4 regions of the Streptomyces sp. CA-181903 genome follow, and region 1 is predicted to be linked to each of the others. Evidence: riboswitches for the same ligand, from Rfam matches in the RefSeq annotation. Region 1 holds a riboswitch; each other region holds the start of a gene.
What was found. Region 1 has a riboswitch for cobalamin ahead of ACQEVS_RS22445 (ribonucleoside-diphosphate reductase subunit alpha). Riboswitches for the same ligand answer to the same signal wherever they lie in the genome.

Region 1 (3,396 bases):
CCGCCGCAACACCACCATCCTGCCGTTGTACTCGCTGATGCTGGGGCTGCTGGCGATGCTCGGCTTCATGGCGGTGGCGGCGGGGATCAAGGTGAAGAACGGCCAGCTGGCCATCCCGCAGCTCTTCGAGGACATGTTCCCGGACTGGTTCACCGGCGTCGCCTTCGCGGCGATCGGCATCGGCGCCCTGGTCCCGGCGGCCATCATGTCCATCGCCGCCGCCAACCTCTTCACCCGCAACATCTACAAGGACTTCCTGCGGCCGGACGCCTCGCCGGCGCACGAGGCGAAGGTCTCCAAGCTGGCGTCCCTGCTGGTGAAGGTCGGCGCGCTCGTCTTCGTCCTCACCATGGACAAAACGGTCGCCATCAACTTCCAGCTGCTGGGCGGCATCTGGATCCTCCAGACCGTCCCCGCCCTGGTCGGTGGCCTCTTCACCCGCTGGTTCCACCGCTGGGCGCTGCTGGCGGGCTGGGCGACGGGCATGATCTACGGCACCTGGCGCGCCTACGACACCCCGAGCGCCACGCAGGACCACTTCGGCAACACCAACCTCATCCCCTTCATCGGGGAGAAGGGGTACATCGGGCTGACGGCCTTCGCGCTGAACGTGCTCGTCGCGGTCGTGCTGACCTTTGTGTTCAAGGCGCTCGGCACACCGGACGGCGTGGACGAGACGAAGGCGTCCGACTACACGGCCGACGCGGGCGACCCGGGTGTCCAGGTGGAACTGCCCCCGGCGACGGCGGGAGCGCCGGGCGGGCGCTGACGCCCCGGCCGGCGGCAGGCCATGGCCGTCGGCCTCACGCCCCGCCGCGGCCGCGGCCGGCCGGGCCGCGCCGCCGGGCGCAGCGCCTCCGCCTCATCGGCCGGAGGCAGGCCCACGACGCGGCCGACCTCCCTGCCGGCACGGACCGGGGAAGGACCCCGCCGGAGCGGCTCCGAGGGGCCGCCTGTGATCGATCTCCCGTTCCACCCAAGTGGATCGTCGGGTTCCGTCCCACCGGCCCCCCTCCCCATCGGCGGAGGGGGGCCGACGGCGCGCCTACGCATTCGTGAAGCCGGGCCGCCCGTCCCTTCTGCCGCCGCGCGACGGGGGATCACTTCCGTGAACGCGCCTGTCTCCGGCCCCCTCCGTTAGCACATTCCGCGACCGTTCCATGACGTGACGACACAACATGTGGGGGCACGCGCGACCGTCGGCACTAGATGTATGCTCGTCCTCGCTGTCGCCGCAGGGGAATCCGGTGGAAATCCGGAACTGTCCCGCAACGGTGTACGTACGGGCCCAATCCGCCCGTTCCGCAGTCCGAGGACCTGCCGGCAGCACGCCAGCACCGGGCCCGCCCGGTACGGCGTCTGAACACGTCCGGGCCTCGCGGGTTGGGCCGGTGGACGCCCGCGCGCACGCCTCGTACGGCTTCCGTACGCCGTCGGCTGCGCGTGCGCGCCCCCCTGCCCTCTCGCCGAGGCCCCCAGCCGAGCGAGGGAGAGCCACACGTGACGATCGCGCCCGCGGAACCTGCTTCAGGTCCGGTTTCAGTGCCCGAGGCGGACACGGTAGCGACCGGCGGCCCCGGGACCGCGCTCCTGCGCACCCTGACGGAGCTCACCGCCGATCTGCCCGCCACCGACCCCGGCAAGGTCGCCGCCGCCGCGCTGCGCGGCCGGCACCCCGGGTCGGACGAGGCCGAACTGCGCTCGCTGGCCACCGAGGCCGCGGCCGGGCTGATCTCCGAGGAGCCCCAGTACTCGCGGCTCGCCGCGCGGCTCCTCACGCTCGCCATCGCCGAGGAGGCGGCCGGGCAGGGCGCGGTCTCCTTCTCCGCGTCCGTCGCCACCGGCCACCGCGAGGGCCTGATCGCCGACGACACCGCCGCGTTCGTGCGCGAGCACGCCGAGCGGCTGGACGCGCTGGTGGACGCCGCGCTCGCCGACGGCGCCGACGACCGCTTCGGCTACTTCGGCCTGCGCACCCTGCACAGCCGCTACCTGCTCCGCCACCCGATCACCCGGAACGTGATCGAGACGCCGCAGCACTTCCTGCTGCGCGTGGCCTGCGGCCTGGCCGAGGACCACAGCGTCCGCGCCCTGGAGGACGTGGCCGAGCTCTACCGCCTCACCAGCACGCTCTCGTACCTCCCCTCCTCCCCCACGCTCTTCAACTCCGGCACGCGCCACCCGCAGATGTCGTCCTGCTACCTGCTGGACTCGCCGCTGGACGAGCTGGACTCGATCTACGACCGGTACCACCAGGTCGCGCGGCTGTCGAAGCACGCGGGCGGCATCGGCCTCTCCTACTCCCGCATCCGCTCGCGCGGTTCGCTGATCCGCGGCACCAACGGGCACTCCAACGGCATCGTGCCGTTCCTGCGGACGCTCGACGCCTCCGTCGCCGCCGTCAACCAGGGCGGCCGGCGCAAGGGCGCGGCCTGCGTCTACCTGGAGACCTGGCACGCGGACATCGAGGAGTTCCTGGAGCTCCGCGACAACACCGGCGAAGAGGCCCGCCGTACGCACAACCTCAACATCGCGCACTGGATCCCGGACGAGTTCATGCGCCGGGTCGAGGCGGACGCCGACTGGTCGCTGTTCTCCCCGGCCGACACCCCCGACCTGGTCGACCTGTACGGCGACGAGTTCGACGCCGCGTACCGGAAGTACGAGGCCGAGGGCAAGGCCGTCAAGTCCATCCCGGCGCGGGTGCTCTACGCCCGGATGATGCGCACCCTCGCGCAGACCGGCAACGGCTGGATGACGTTCAAGGACGCCGCCAACCGCACCGCCAACCAGACCGCCGAGCCCGGCCAGGTCGTCCACTCCTCCAACCTCTGCACGGAGATCCTGGAGGTCACGAACGACGCGAGACGCGTCTGCAACCTCGGTTCCGTCAACCTGGCCGCGCATCTGGGCGCCGACGGCGAGATGGACTGGGAGAAGCTGGACCGCACGGTCCGTACGGCCGTCACCTTCCTCGACCGCGTCGTGGACATCAACTTCTACCCGACCGAGCAGGCGGGGAGCTCCAACTCCCGCTGGCGCCCGGTCGGTCTGGGCCTGATGGGCCTTCAGGACGTCTTCTTCCGGCTGCGCCTGCCCTTCGACTCCCCCGAGGCGAAGGCGCTGTCCACCCGGATCTCCGAGCGGATCATGCTCGCGGCGTACGAGGCGTCCGCCGACCTCGCCGAGCGGCACGGCCCGCACCCGGCCTGGTCCGCGACCCGCACCGCGCGCGGCGTGCTGCACCCGGACCACTACCCGAACACCGAGCCGACCTGGGCCGGGCGCTGGGACGCGCTGCGTACCCGGATCGCCTCCGTCGGCATGCGCAACTCGCTGCTGCTGGCCATCGCGCCGACCGCGACGATCGCGTCCATCGCGGGCGTCTACGAGTGC
Region 2 (3,396 bases), 1.7 Mb from region 1:
GCTGGTGCACGTCGAGGTGGCGGTGCTGCCCGGACGGACGGAGGAGGCGAAGGCCGCGCTGAGCGAGGCCGTGCTGGCACTGGTACGGGAGCACACGGCAGGGGCGGAGGGGGTGGTGCACGCGTCGGTGAACGTGGGTGAGCTGAGTGCTTCCTACCGCCGGCACATCGGGGCGGCGGAGGCGTAGGAGGCGGAGCCCACGGCCGGGCAGGCGGGCCGGCGGTCAGCCCGCCGTCTCCGGGAACTCGAACCGCGTCATCCGCAAGACGTCCCGCAGCCTGGGGACACGGCTCGTCAGACGCGCCTCCAGGCGGGCGAGCGGCGCGATCCGGCGGACGTCGGGGAGGTCACAGCCGCGGATGGCGTCGAGGCAGGTCAGGCCGGGGTGCAGGCGTTCCAGGGCGCGGGGGTCGTCGATGCCCCAGTGCACCCGCGCGCCGGTCTTGCGGAGGCAGGGCACCAGCCCCTGGATGCGGATGCCCAGGCCGTTGAAACAGTCGAACAGGAGTTGTCCGCCCGGGAAGTGGGCGGTGATCCGCCGGATGAGGCGCTCGCCCTCGTCCGGCCGCAGGTACATGGAGAGCCCCTCGAAGACCGCCACCACGGGCCGGTCGGCGGGGAGTTCCTCCAGCCAGCCGTCGGCGGTCACCGAGGTCGCGACGGTGCGGTAGTCGCCGCCGGGGGCCGGGAGGACGCGGTCGCGGAGGGCGATGACCTCGGGGAGGTCGGCGTCGATCCAGCGGGTCTCCGGGAACCGGGCGAGGCGGTGCGCCCGGGTGTCGAGCCCGCAGGCCAGGTGGAGCACGGTGGCCCGGGGGCGCCGGGCGAGGTAGTCGGCCGTCCAGCCGTCCAGGCAGTGGGCGCGCAGGGCGACGCCGGCCGCGTTCACGGAGGTCATGCCCATGCCTCGGAAGTCGTAGTCGAGGCGCCGGACGGTGTCGAGGGCCGTCCGGTCGTGCAGGAGGGAGTGGCGGGAGCGGCTGTCGAGGGCGCGGGCGTAGAGGGTGGCGAGGAGGGTTTCCGGGACCCCGGTGAGGGTGATCTTCTCGCGGTCCATGGGCCTCCTGACGGAAGGGCGGTCGCTGTCGTCCTCCCGGCCGAAGGGCGGCTGCCGCCGTCCTCACGGTAGCCCCGGTGGTGTCCTTCCGTCCCGGCCCGGGAGAGCCCGGCCAGGCGGGGACGGTGGGCCGGCGTGCGGCGGGCGGGCGGGCCGCGCCCGCCCGGGCAGGACGCCGGCCCGCCCGCCATGCATCGGCTCCCGGCCCCGCGTCAGCCCTCCGCCGCCGGGGCCGTCGCGCCGCGCGCGGCCCAGCGCTGCTCGACCTTGGCGAGGCGCCAGTACGCCAGGGCCGCGGCCCAGACCACCACGAACAGGCCGACGATGACGAAGCCGACGTTGTCGAGGTTGAGCCCGGCGATCCAGCCGGTGACCCCGTCGTCCAGGTCCAGCTTCTCGTGCAGCACGCCGACCAGTTCGATGGTGCCGATGAGGAAGGCGACGGCGATCGACAGGCCGGTGATGGTGAGGTTGTAGTAGACCTTGCGGACCGGGTTGGAGAACGCCCACTGGTAGGCGAAGTTCATGAACGTGCCGTCGAGCGTGTCGAAGAGGCTCATGCCGGCGGCGAACAGCAGCGGCAGGCAGAGGATCGCGTACCAGGGCAGTCCGGCGGCGGCGCCGCTGCCGGCCATCACCATCAGGGTGACCTCGGTGGCGGTGTCGAAGCCCAGGCCGAAGAGGAAGCCCAGCGGGTACATCTGCCCGGGGCGGCTGATGGAGCGGGTGAACCGGCCGAGGACGCGGTTCATGAAGCCGCGCGAGTCGAGCTGCTTCTCCAGTTCGGCCTCGTCGTAGCGGCCCTCGCGCATGGCGCGGAAGATGCGCAGGATGCCGGCGAGGGCGACGAGGTTGAGGGCGGCGATGAGGTAGAGGAAGCCGCCGGAGACGGACGTGCCGACGATGCCGAGGGTCTGGTGGGTGGACGAGTCCTCGTCCATCAGCGTGCTCGCCATGTGCGTGCCGCCGGCGACCAGCGCGGCCATGACGACGACCACGCTGGAGTGGCCGAGGGCGAACCAGAAGCCGACGGACACCGGGCGCTTGCCGTCGGCCATCAGCTTGCGGGTGGTGTTGTCGATGGCGGCGATGTGGTCGGCGTCGAAGGCGTGCCGCATGCCGAGGGTGTAGGCGGTGACGCCGAGGCCGACGCCGTACACCTTGGAGCCCACGTGGTAGTCGTTCGGGACGACGAGCAGGAAGAGCACGCCGAAGGCGACGACGTGCAGGGCGGCTATGACGGCGAGCAGGCCGGCGGTCCGCATCGTGTCCTCGCGGCGCCAGCGGAAGGCGGCGGACGGTCCGGCGGCCGCCTCGGGGGGCGCACCGGTGGACGCGTCGGTGGGCAGGGTCATCGGGGGTTCACGCTCCAGCACCTCGTGGATCGGTTCACTGAGATGCCGTGGCCGGTCTCCTGGCTTACGGGTTCGTTCGCGTCCGTCCCCGCCTTCCCGGCAGCCGGCTGCGGCCAGTGGCTCCACGCGCCCGGTGGGCCGCGCGGAACGGGACGGTCACTCCCCGATCACAGTGGCGAGGGCCGCTCCGGAATCGGATCCCCCTGGGAGCATCCTGCACCGGTCTTCCCGAACACCACGGCCGGGTCACTGTAACGCCCCTGCCAGTGCGGACGCACCGAGAGTGGCGATTGTCATGTCCTGCCTCAGGGGGCGCTCCGGTCGCGCCACCGGCTTCCGTCCCGTGCCGCGCTCCGGTCCCGTACGCCCCGGGTCTTGACTCGGCGCGGAGCGCCCGGCGAGAGTCACCCAGCATCCCGTCCGGCCCGTGGGTCCCAACTCCCGTGCGCTGTTCGGGCGGTGGCCGCGTCCCGGTCCGGCACGCCCCGTCCGGGGTGATGGACGGGCCGGGCGGGCCGGTGTACGAGTGCAGGTATCGCGCCGACGGGAAGGGTGGCCGCCATGGCGGACGGAACGGGAGAGAGAGCCGGCACGCCGGACGGGCAGGGCGGATTCGTCCGCCGCGTCGGGCCGTTCCAGGCCACCGCCATCAACATGAGCCAGATGTGCGGGATCGGCCCGTTCGTCACCATTCCGCTGATGGTCGCGGCCTTCGGCGGCCCGCAGGCCGTCGTCGGCTTCCTCGCGGGGGCGCTGCTCGCCCTCGCGGACGGCCTGGTGTGGGCCGAACTCGGCGCGTCCCTGCCGGGCGCGGGCGGCAGTTACGTCTACCTGCGGCAGGCGTTCCAGTACCGGACGGGCCGGCTCATGCCGTTCCTGTTCGTCTGGACCGCCATGCTCTACGTGCCGCTGGCGATGGCGAGCGGCGTGATGGGCTTCGTGCAGTACCTGGGGTACCTCTGGCCGGGCATGACCCCGACGCAG
Region 3 (3,396 bases), 1.4 Mb from region 1:
AGTCCGGGTTGACCCACAGCCGCTCCCCGGGATCGCCTTCAGTCCGGCGCGCAGCAGCTCCGCCGCCTCCTCCGCGCCCGGTACGCGCGGCGAGTGGATGTCGTACACCCCGGGCCCGGCCTCGCGCGGGTAGCCGTGCGCGGCCAGTTCGCGCGCGACCTGCATGTGCGAGCGGGCCGCCTCCAGGCTGATGACGTCGGCGTCGAGGTCGTCGATGGCCTGGACGACGTCCCCGAACTCGGCGTAGCACATGTGCGTGTGGATCTGGGTGTCCGGCCGTACCCCGCCGGTGGTGAGCCGGAACGCCTCGGTAGCCCACCCCAGGTACGCCGGGCGGTCCGCCGCCCGCAGCGGCAGCGTCTCGCGCAGGGCCGGCTCGTCGACCTGGACGACCGAAGTGCCCGCCGCCTCCAGGTCGTTCACCTCGTCGCGCAGGGCGAGGGCGACCTGCCGGGCGGTGTCGGCGAGCGGCTGGTCGTCGCGGACGAACGACCAGGCGAGCATGGTGACCGGCCCGGTGAGCATGCCCTTGACGGGACGGCCGGTGAGCGACTGGGCGTACGTCGTCCAGCGCACCGTCATCGGCTCCGGCCGCGAGATGTCGCCGGCCAGGACCGGCGGGCGGACGTAGCGGGTGCCGTACGACTGCACCCAGCCGTGCTGCGTGGCGAGATAGCCCGTCAGCCGCTCGGCGAAGTACTGGACCATGTCGTTGCGTTCGGGCTCGCCGTGTACCAGGACGTCCAGGCCGGTCTTCTCCTGGAAGGAGATCACCTCCTGGATCTCGGCCCTGATGCGCTCCTCGTAACCGGCCGTGTCGATCCGGCCCGCTCGCAGGTCGGCGCGGGCGGCGCGGAGTTCGCTGGTCTGCGGGAAGGAGCCGATGGTCGTGGTCGGCAGCAGCGGCAGGCCGAGGCGGGCGCGCTGCGCGCCGGCGCGCTCGGCGTACGGCAGGGAGCGGCGGGCGTCGGCGGCCGTGACGGCGGCGGCGCGGGCGCGGGCGGCCGGGTCGTGGGTGATCGGCGAGGCCGCGCGGGACGCCAGGTCGGCCCGGTTGGCAGCCAGTTCGGCGGCGATGGTGTCGGTGCCCTGGGCGAGGCCCTTGGCGAGCGTGACGATCTCGCGCGTCTTCTGCTGCGCGAAGGCCAGCCAGCGCAGGATCTGCGGCGCGATGTCGCGCTCCATGGCGGCGTCGAGGGGGACGTGCAGCAGGGACGAGGACGCGGCCACGTCCACCCGCTCCGCCAGGCCGAGCAGCGTGCCCAGGGTGGCGAGGGATTTCTCCAGGTCGTTCACCCAGATGTTGCGGCCGTTGACGACACCGGCGACCAGGCGCTTGCCGGGCAGCCCGCCGACGGCGGCGAGGTCGTCGAGGTTGGCGGCGGCGGCCTCGGTGAAGTCCAGGGCGAGCCCGTCCACCGGCGCCTTGGCGAGGACGGGCAGGGCCTCGCCGAGCCGGTCGAAGTACGAGGCGACCAGCAGCTTCGGCCGGTCGGGCAGCGCGCCGAGCTCGCGGTAGGCGCGCTCGGCGGCGTTGAGTTCGGCCGGGGTGCGGTCCTGCACCAGGGCGGGCTCGTCCAGCTGCACCCACTCGGCGCCGGCCGCCCGCAGGTCGGCCAGCACCTCCGCGTACACCGGCAGCAGGCGGTCCAGCAGGGTGAGCGGGACGAAGTCCGGATCCACGCCCGGCGCGGGCTTGGCGAGCAGCAGGTAGGTGACGGGTCCGACGAGGACGGGCCGGGCGGCGGCCAGACCGAGGGCGAGGGCCTCCTTCAACTCCGCGACCTGCTTGGCCGAGTCGGTACGGAACACCGTGTCCGGGCCCAGTTCCGGCACCAGGTAGTGGTAGTTGGTGTCGAACCACTTGGTCATCTCCAGCGGCGCCACGTCCTGCGTACCGCGCGCCATCGCGAAGTACCCGGCCAGGGCGTCCGCCTCGACGGCTTCCCGGTGGCGCGCGGGGACCGCGCCGACCATGACGGTGGTGTCGAGGACGTGGTCGTAGTACGAGAAGTCGCCGGTGGGCACCTCGTGGAGGCCGGCCGCGGCCAACTGCTCCCAGGTGTCCCGGCGCAGGCCGGCGGCGGTGGCGCGCAGGGCGTCGGCCGTCACCCGGCCCTTCCAGTAGCCCTCGATCGCCTTCTTGAGTTCACGGTTCCGGCCCTGGCGGGGGTAGCCGTACACGGTGGCGCGTGCTGCCGCGGCTGCGGACTTGGCGGTCACGGAGATCTCCTTCGCGAGATGGATCCCTGAGATCCCGGGACGGGACGAGAGCGCGAAGGGTGACGGAACCGGACGGGCCGAGCGCGCGCGGCACGGCGCGGTCGTCCGCCTGGTATGTACGCCGACCCGCCCTCGAGGTCACCGGGATGTCCACGCACGAGTGGTTCGCGCGCGGGCAGCGGGCAGGTCTTCGGACTCGCGGGCGCGCCCCGTTGTGTACGGAATCCGTCGGATTCCGTACGAGGCACCTACTGGCCGTCGCTTCCCGGGCCCGTGCGTCGGGCCCAGTGCGTATGACGGCGGTCGTTCCCGCTCACCGCTGCGGGGCAGTCCCGGATTCCCACCGGGTTCCCTCTTGCGACGCTCCCGTCTGGCGGGCGGGGCGAACCAGCTGCACTTGTCAGCCTAGAGGGTGCGGGGTTGGGACGGAAGGGAGTTCGTGATGCGAAGGGTGAGGTGGGACACGTGGGGCGGGACGGGTGCGGGGAGGGGCGACGGCCCGGAGGGGCCGTCGCGCGGCCGCCGCCGGGCGCCCCGGCGCGGGGAGGTGCCCGTGCGGGCGCGGCTGCCGTGGTCACGCGGGGGACGGGGGAGGCGGGACGGCCGGGGAGCGAGGGGTTCCGCGCCGGTGAGGAAGCGGAGCGGGTTGCGGCGCGTCATGAGGTCGACGAGGCCGTCGTCGACGCCGGCGGCGCGGGCCCGGGGAGGACGGACCCGCGGGGGCGGAGCCCCCGTGCCGCAGGGGTGCGGCACGGGGTGCGCGCGGTACGGGCTGGGGTTTCAGCCGCTCTGGGGCGGCAGTTACGAAACGTGTTTGCACAAGGTGCAACCACTGTTGTGACGCGCGAGGTTGCCCTAGATTCCTCGCATACGGCCCGACTCCCGTGCACCGTGCGAAACTTGGAGGATTCCGTGAACGGAAAGTTTGCGACGGCCGGACTCGCCGCGGTCGCGGCGGCCCTGCTGGCCGGAGTGGCGCCGGCCGCCCCGGCGTCGGCAGCCACCGCGGCGCCGGCCCGGGGAGCGGTGACGGCGGGCTCGTCCACCTACTACGTCTACGTCACCGGGGTAGCCGGCTCGCTGGACGGTGCCCGGGCGAACGCGAACCAGAAGCTCCCGCACAACTGCTACCCCTGGGGTGTGGTGGCCAGCGGCACCACGCCCGACAGCAAT
Region 4 (3,396 bases), 4.2 Mb from region 1:
CCGTCCGCCGCACACCCGCGACCCGTCGTGCTCGTCCACGGGACGTGGCTGGACGCCGCCGCCACCTGGCCCGCGCTCGCCGGCCACCTCACGCGGCGCGGGTACTGCGTCTTCGCCCTGGACTACGGGCGGGTGCCCGACGCCCCCGGTCTCGCCGGCCTCGGCCCGGTCGAACGCTCGGCCGGTGAACTCGCCTCCTTCGTCGACGAGGTGCTGGCGACGACGCGCGCCCGGCAGGTGGACATCGTCGGGCACTCCCAGGGCGGCATGATGCCGCGCTACTACCTGCGGTTCCTCGGCGGGGCACGCAAGGTGCACACCCTCGTCGGCCTCGGGCCCAGCAATCACGGCACGACCGTGCTGGGACTGTCCACGCTCGCCCGGTACGTCCCCGCCACCACCGTCCTCCTCCACCACCCGGCCCTCCGGCAGCAGCTCGCGGGATCCGCCTTCCTCCGCGAGCTCAACCGGGGCGGCGACACCGTTCCGGGTGTGCGGTACACCGTGATCGCCACCCGCTTCGACGAGGTGGTCGTCCCGTACCGCTCCCAGTTCCTCACCGGCCCGGACGTCGACAACATCCTGCTCCAGGACGTGTGTCCGCTCGACCCGGCCGCGCACTGGACCCTCGCCCTGGCGGACCCCGTCGCCTTCCGGCTCGTGGCCAACGCCCTGGATCCCGCGCACGCCGCTCCCGTCGACTGCGGCGGTCCGGCCTAGGTGCGGCCGCGAGGCGCCACGGGATGATCCGCTCCATGCCGGACCCCGCCCGGGAGCGGAAGCGGGTCCGGCGCCGCGAACTCCACCACCGCGGCGGCCACTTCGGCGACGGGACGATCGTCATCACCGGTCCGGGGACGACGAAGTGCCGGGACGCGGCCGGCGGGGCGGGGCGGTCCGGCGCACCGGACCGCCCCCCGGGGGTCAGGAGCCGGCCGCTCCCGGCTCCCCGAGTGCCGGTACGGGGCGGGGCCTGCCGTCGGCGTCGACCGCGACGAACGTCAGCCGCCCGGTGGCCACATCGGTGACCGGCCCGGAGGCGTTCCACCGCTCCGCGGTCACCCGGACCGCCACGCTCATCGAGGTCCGGCCCGCTCGTTCCAGCTCGGCGTGCACGCTCAGCAGGTCACCGGCGCGTACCGGGGCCAGGAACGTCATCCGGTCCACCGAGACGGTCACCGCGGGGCCGCCCGCGTGCCGCCCGGCGGCGGCCGCGGCCGCGTCGTCGATGAGCTTCATCACCACACCGCCGTGGATCGTGCCGTACAGGTTGGTGTCGTGCTCGCTCATGATGTGGGCTAGGGAAACCCGGGAATCGGCCGGGCCCTTGGCGGCGGCGTGCAGGGTGGCGGTCGTGTCGGCCACGTCAACTCTCCTTCGCGAGTCGCGGGAAACGGACCGGCGGCACGTACGGACGACGGCCGGCCGGCCGCACGCACTGGGGGCGTACGGGCAGCGGGCAGGTCTTCGGACTCGCGGGCGCGCCCCGTGGCGTACGGAATCCGTCGGATCCCGTACGAGGCACCTACTGGCCGTCGCTTCCCGGGCCCGTGCGTCGGGCCCAGTGCGTATGACGGCGGTCGTTCCCGCTCACCGCTGCGGGGCAGTCCCGGATTCCCACCGGGTTCCCTCTTACGACGCTCCCGTCCGGCCGACGGGGCGAACCAGCTGCGTGCGTCAGCGTAACCGCAGCGCCCACCCCGGCATTCCTCCTCATGGGTGACATCACGTCACGACTACGGACCTGGTGGGCGGGCAGCTTCTTGCGGGGGGCGAGAGGGCTCGCCGCGGCCGGGGAGGCGGAGGGACATGAGCGGGGTGGCGGACGACGCGGCGACGCCGGCCGAGGGCCGTACGGTGTGGCGGCGGGCGGTGCCGGTCGCGGCCCTCGCGCTGGCCCTCGTCGGGGTGATGGCGGTGGCCATGGCCCAGGGCGTGCTGGCGGCGTCCTTCGCCGTCTCGGGGACGACGTCCCAGATCTCCGCCCGGAAGCTCACCGGCAAAGGGCTGACCGTGTTCACCGCGGTGGACCGCACCGTCGACGGCCCGGGCCGGCCGCAGGCCAGGATCGGCGTGGGGAACGCGACGCTCACCGGCCTGTGCGAGTCGACGCGCGTCAACACCCCGGTCGGGACGGTGACGTTCAAGCTCACCGCGGGCGACCGGGACACCGCGGTGACGGTCGACGATCTCGTCATCGACGTGGACGACCTGACGGGCGACGCCCGGTTCGGACGGATGGAGCTCGGCCGGGACGCCTCCACGCTGGACGCGGTGCCCCACAGCCAGGGCGCGGCCGGGCAGTTCGGCCTCCAGGCGACGGACCTCGAAGTGGACGGCATCCGCACCCACGCCCGCTCCGCCACCGGAGGTAACTTCCGCCTCAAGGGCCTGGCCCTCAGCATCCGCCCCGGCGACAAGGGGTGCTACTGACCGTGCACCACGACGCGGCGCCGGAACCGCCGCCTCCCGCGCCCCGACGCCGTACGGCACCGCGCAGGTGGCGCCGGACCCGGCCGTTCTGGGCCGGGACGCTCCTGCTGCTGGCGGGCGCCGAGCTCGTCGCCGTCACCTGCGCCCCGCTCCCCGTGGTGATCACGCTGGGCACGGGCGGGCTCGCCACGCTCGGCCTGGGCTGCGCGCTGGTCGCCGCCGGCCTCTTCCTCTGGTTCCTCCCCCGCGCCCGCCACTACATCGGGCTGCACGCCGTGCTCCTGGCGGTGTTCTCCTTCCCCGCCAGCAACCTGGGCGGCTACTTCGTGGGGGCGTGCCTGGGGATCGCCGGGGGCGCGATGGGGTTCGCCTGGGCTCCGGGCCGGCCGGCCCGGAAACCGGCCCGCCGCGTCCCTTCGTCCACCGCGAAGGCCCCCGGGCCCCCGGCTCCTCCCCCGGCCCCTCCCTCCACGGCCCTCGCCGCCGTGCTGCCCGCCGTCCTGCTCACGGCCCTCCTCCCCCGCGCCCCCGGCGCGGCGCCCGTCCCCGCGGCGGCCGTCTCCCGTCCCCAGCCGGTCACCGCCTCCCGTTTCACCACCAGCCACCTCACGGTCACCACCGTCACCTCGCTGCCCACCGCGGCGGGACGGCGCAAGGTCCTCGCCCTCCACATGTCCTCCGCCACCCTGGCGGACTACCGGTTGCACGGCGCGGAGGCGACGGCGGCGCACCCTCCGATCGACCTGTCCGGCGACGAGATGCGCCTCGCCGGTGACGTCACCCTGTTCGTCGGCCGGTTCAGCGGCTGCCTGGAGCCCCTGCTCTGCCTGACGTTCGACGCGGAAGCGCTCCCGCCGCCCCCCGTGCTGCCGATCGCCGTCACCCTCACCCACCTGCGGGCCGACCTCTACCTCATCCGCAGCGCCGACGCGGCCGTGACAGGACTGCGCGTCAACCCCTCAC

Region 2: it holds a riboswitch for cobalamin, as region 1 does, so the genes downstream of both, ACQEVS_RS29895 (HoxN/HupN/NixA family nickel/cobalt transporter) here and ACQEVS_RS22445 (ribonucleoside-diphosphate reductase subunit alpha) in region 1, are expected to answer to the same signal.
Region 3: it holds a riboswitch for cobalamin, as region 1 does, so the genes downstream of both, metE (5-methyltetrahydropteroyltriglutamate--homocysteine S-methyltransferase) here and ACQEVS_RS22445 (ribonucleoside-diphosphate reductase subunit alpha) in region 1, are expected to answer to the same signal.
Region 4: it holds a riboswitch for cobalamin, as region 1 does, so the genes downstream of both, ACQEVS_RS03400 (acyl-CoA thioesterase) here and ACQEVS_RS22445 (ribonucleoside-diphosphate reductase subunit alpha) in region 1, are expected to answer to the same signal.

The regions. Positions count from the first base shown of each region.
Region 1 is NZ_JBNJLY010000001.1:4,999,459-5,002,854, reverse strand. Features, by position in the region: gene mctP (monocarboxylate uptake permease MctP) at 1-769, shown strand, start outside; adenosylcobalamin-variant (AdoCbl-variant) riboswitch at 1,227-1,327, shown strand; gene ACQEVS_RS22445 (ribonucleoside-diphosphate reductase subunit alpha) at 1,501-3,396, shown strand, end outside.
Region 2 is NZ_JBNJLY010000001.1:6,741,169-6,744,564, reverse strand. Features, by position in the region: gene ACQEVS_RS29905 (5-carboxymethyl-2-hydroxymuconate Delta-isomerase) at 1-187, shown strand, start outside; gene ACQEVS_RS29900 (class I SAM-dependent methyltransferase) at 224-1,057, opposite strand; gene ACQEVS_RS29895 (HoxN/HupN/NixA family nickel/cobalt transporter) at 1,270-2,412, opposite strand; cobalamin riboswitch at 2,445-2,667, opposite strand; partial or broken gene ACQEVS_RS29890 (APC family permease) at 2,974-3,396, shown strand, end outside.
Region 3 is NZ_JBNJLY010000001.1:6,416,067-6,419,462, forward strand. Features, by position in the region: partial or broken gene metE (5-methyltetrahydropteroyltriglutamate--homocysteine S-methyltransferase) at 1-2,223, opposite strand, end outside; cobalamin riboswitch at 2,388-2,630, opposite strand; gene ACQEVS_RS28525 (hypothetical protein) at 3,136-3,396, shown strand, end outside.
Region 4 is NZ_JBNJLY010000001.1:812,399-815,794, forward strand. Features, by position in the region: gene ACQEVS_RS03395 (esterase/lipase family protein) at 1-720, shown strand, start outside; partial or broken gene ACQEVS_RS03400 (acyl-CoA thioesterase) at 958-1,290, opposite strand; cobalamin riboswitch at 1,442-1,684, opposite strand; gene ACQEVS_RS03405 (DUF6230 family protein) at 1,810-2,433, shown strand; gene ACQEVS_RS03410 (DUF6114 domain-containing protein) at 2,436-3,396, shown strand, end outside.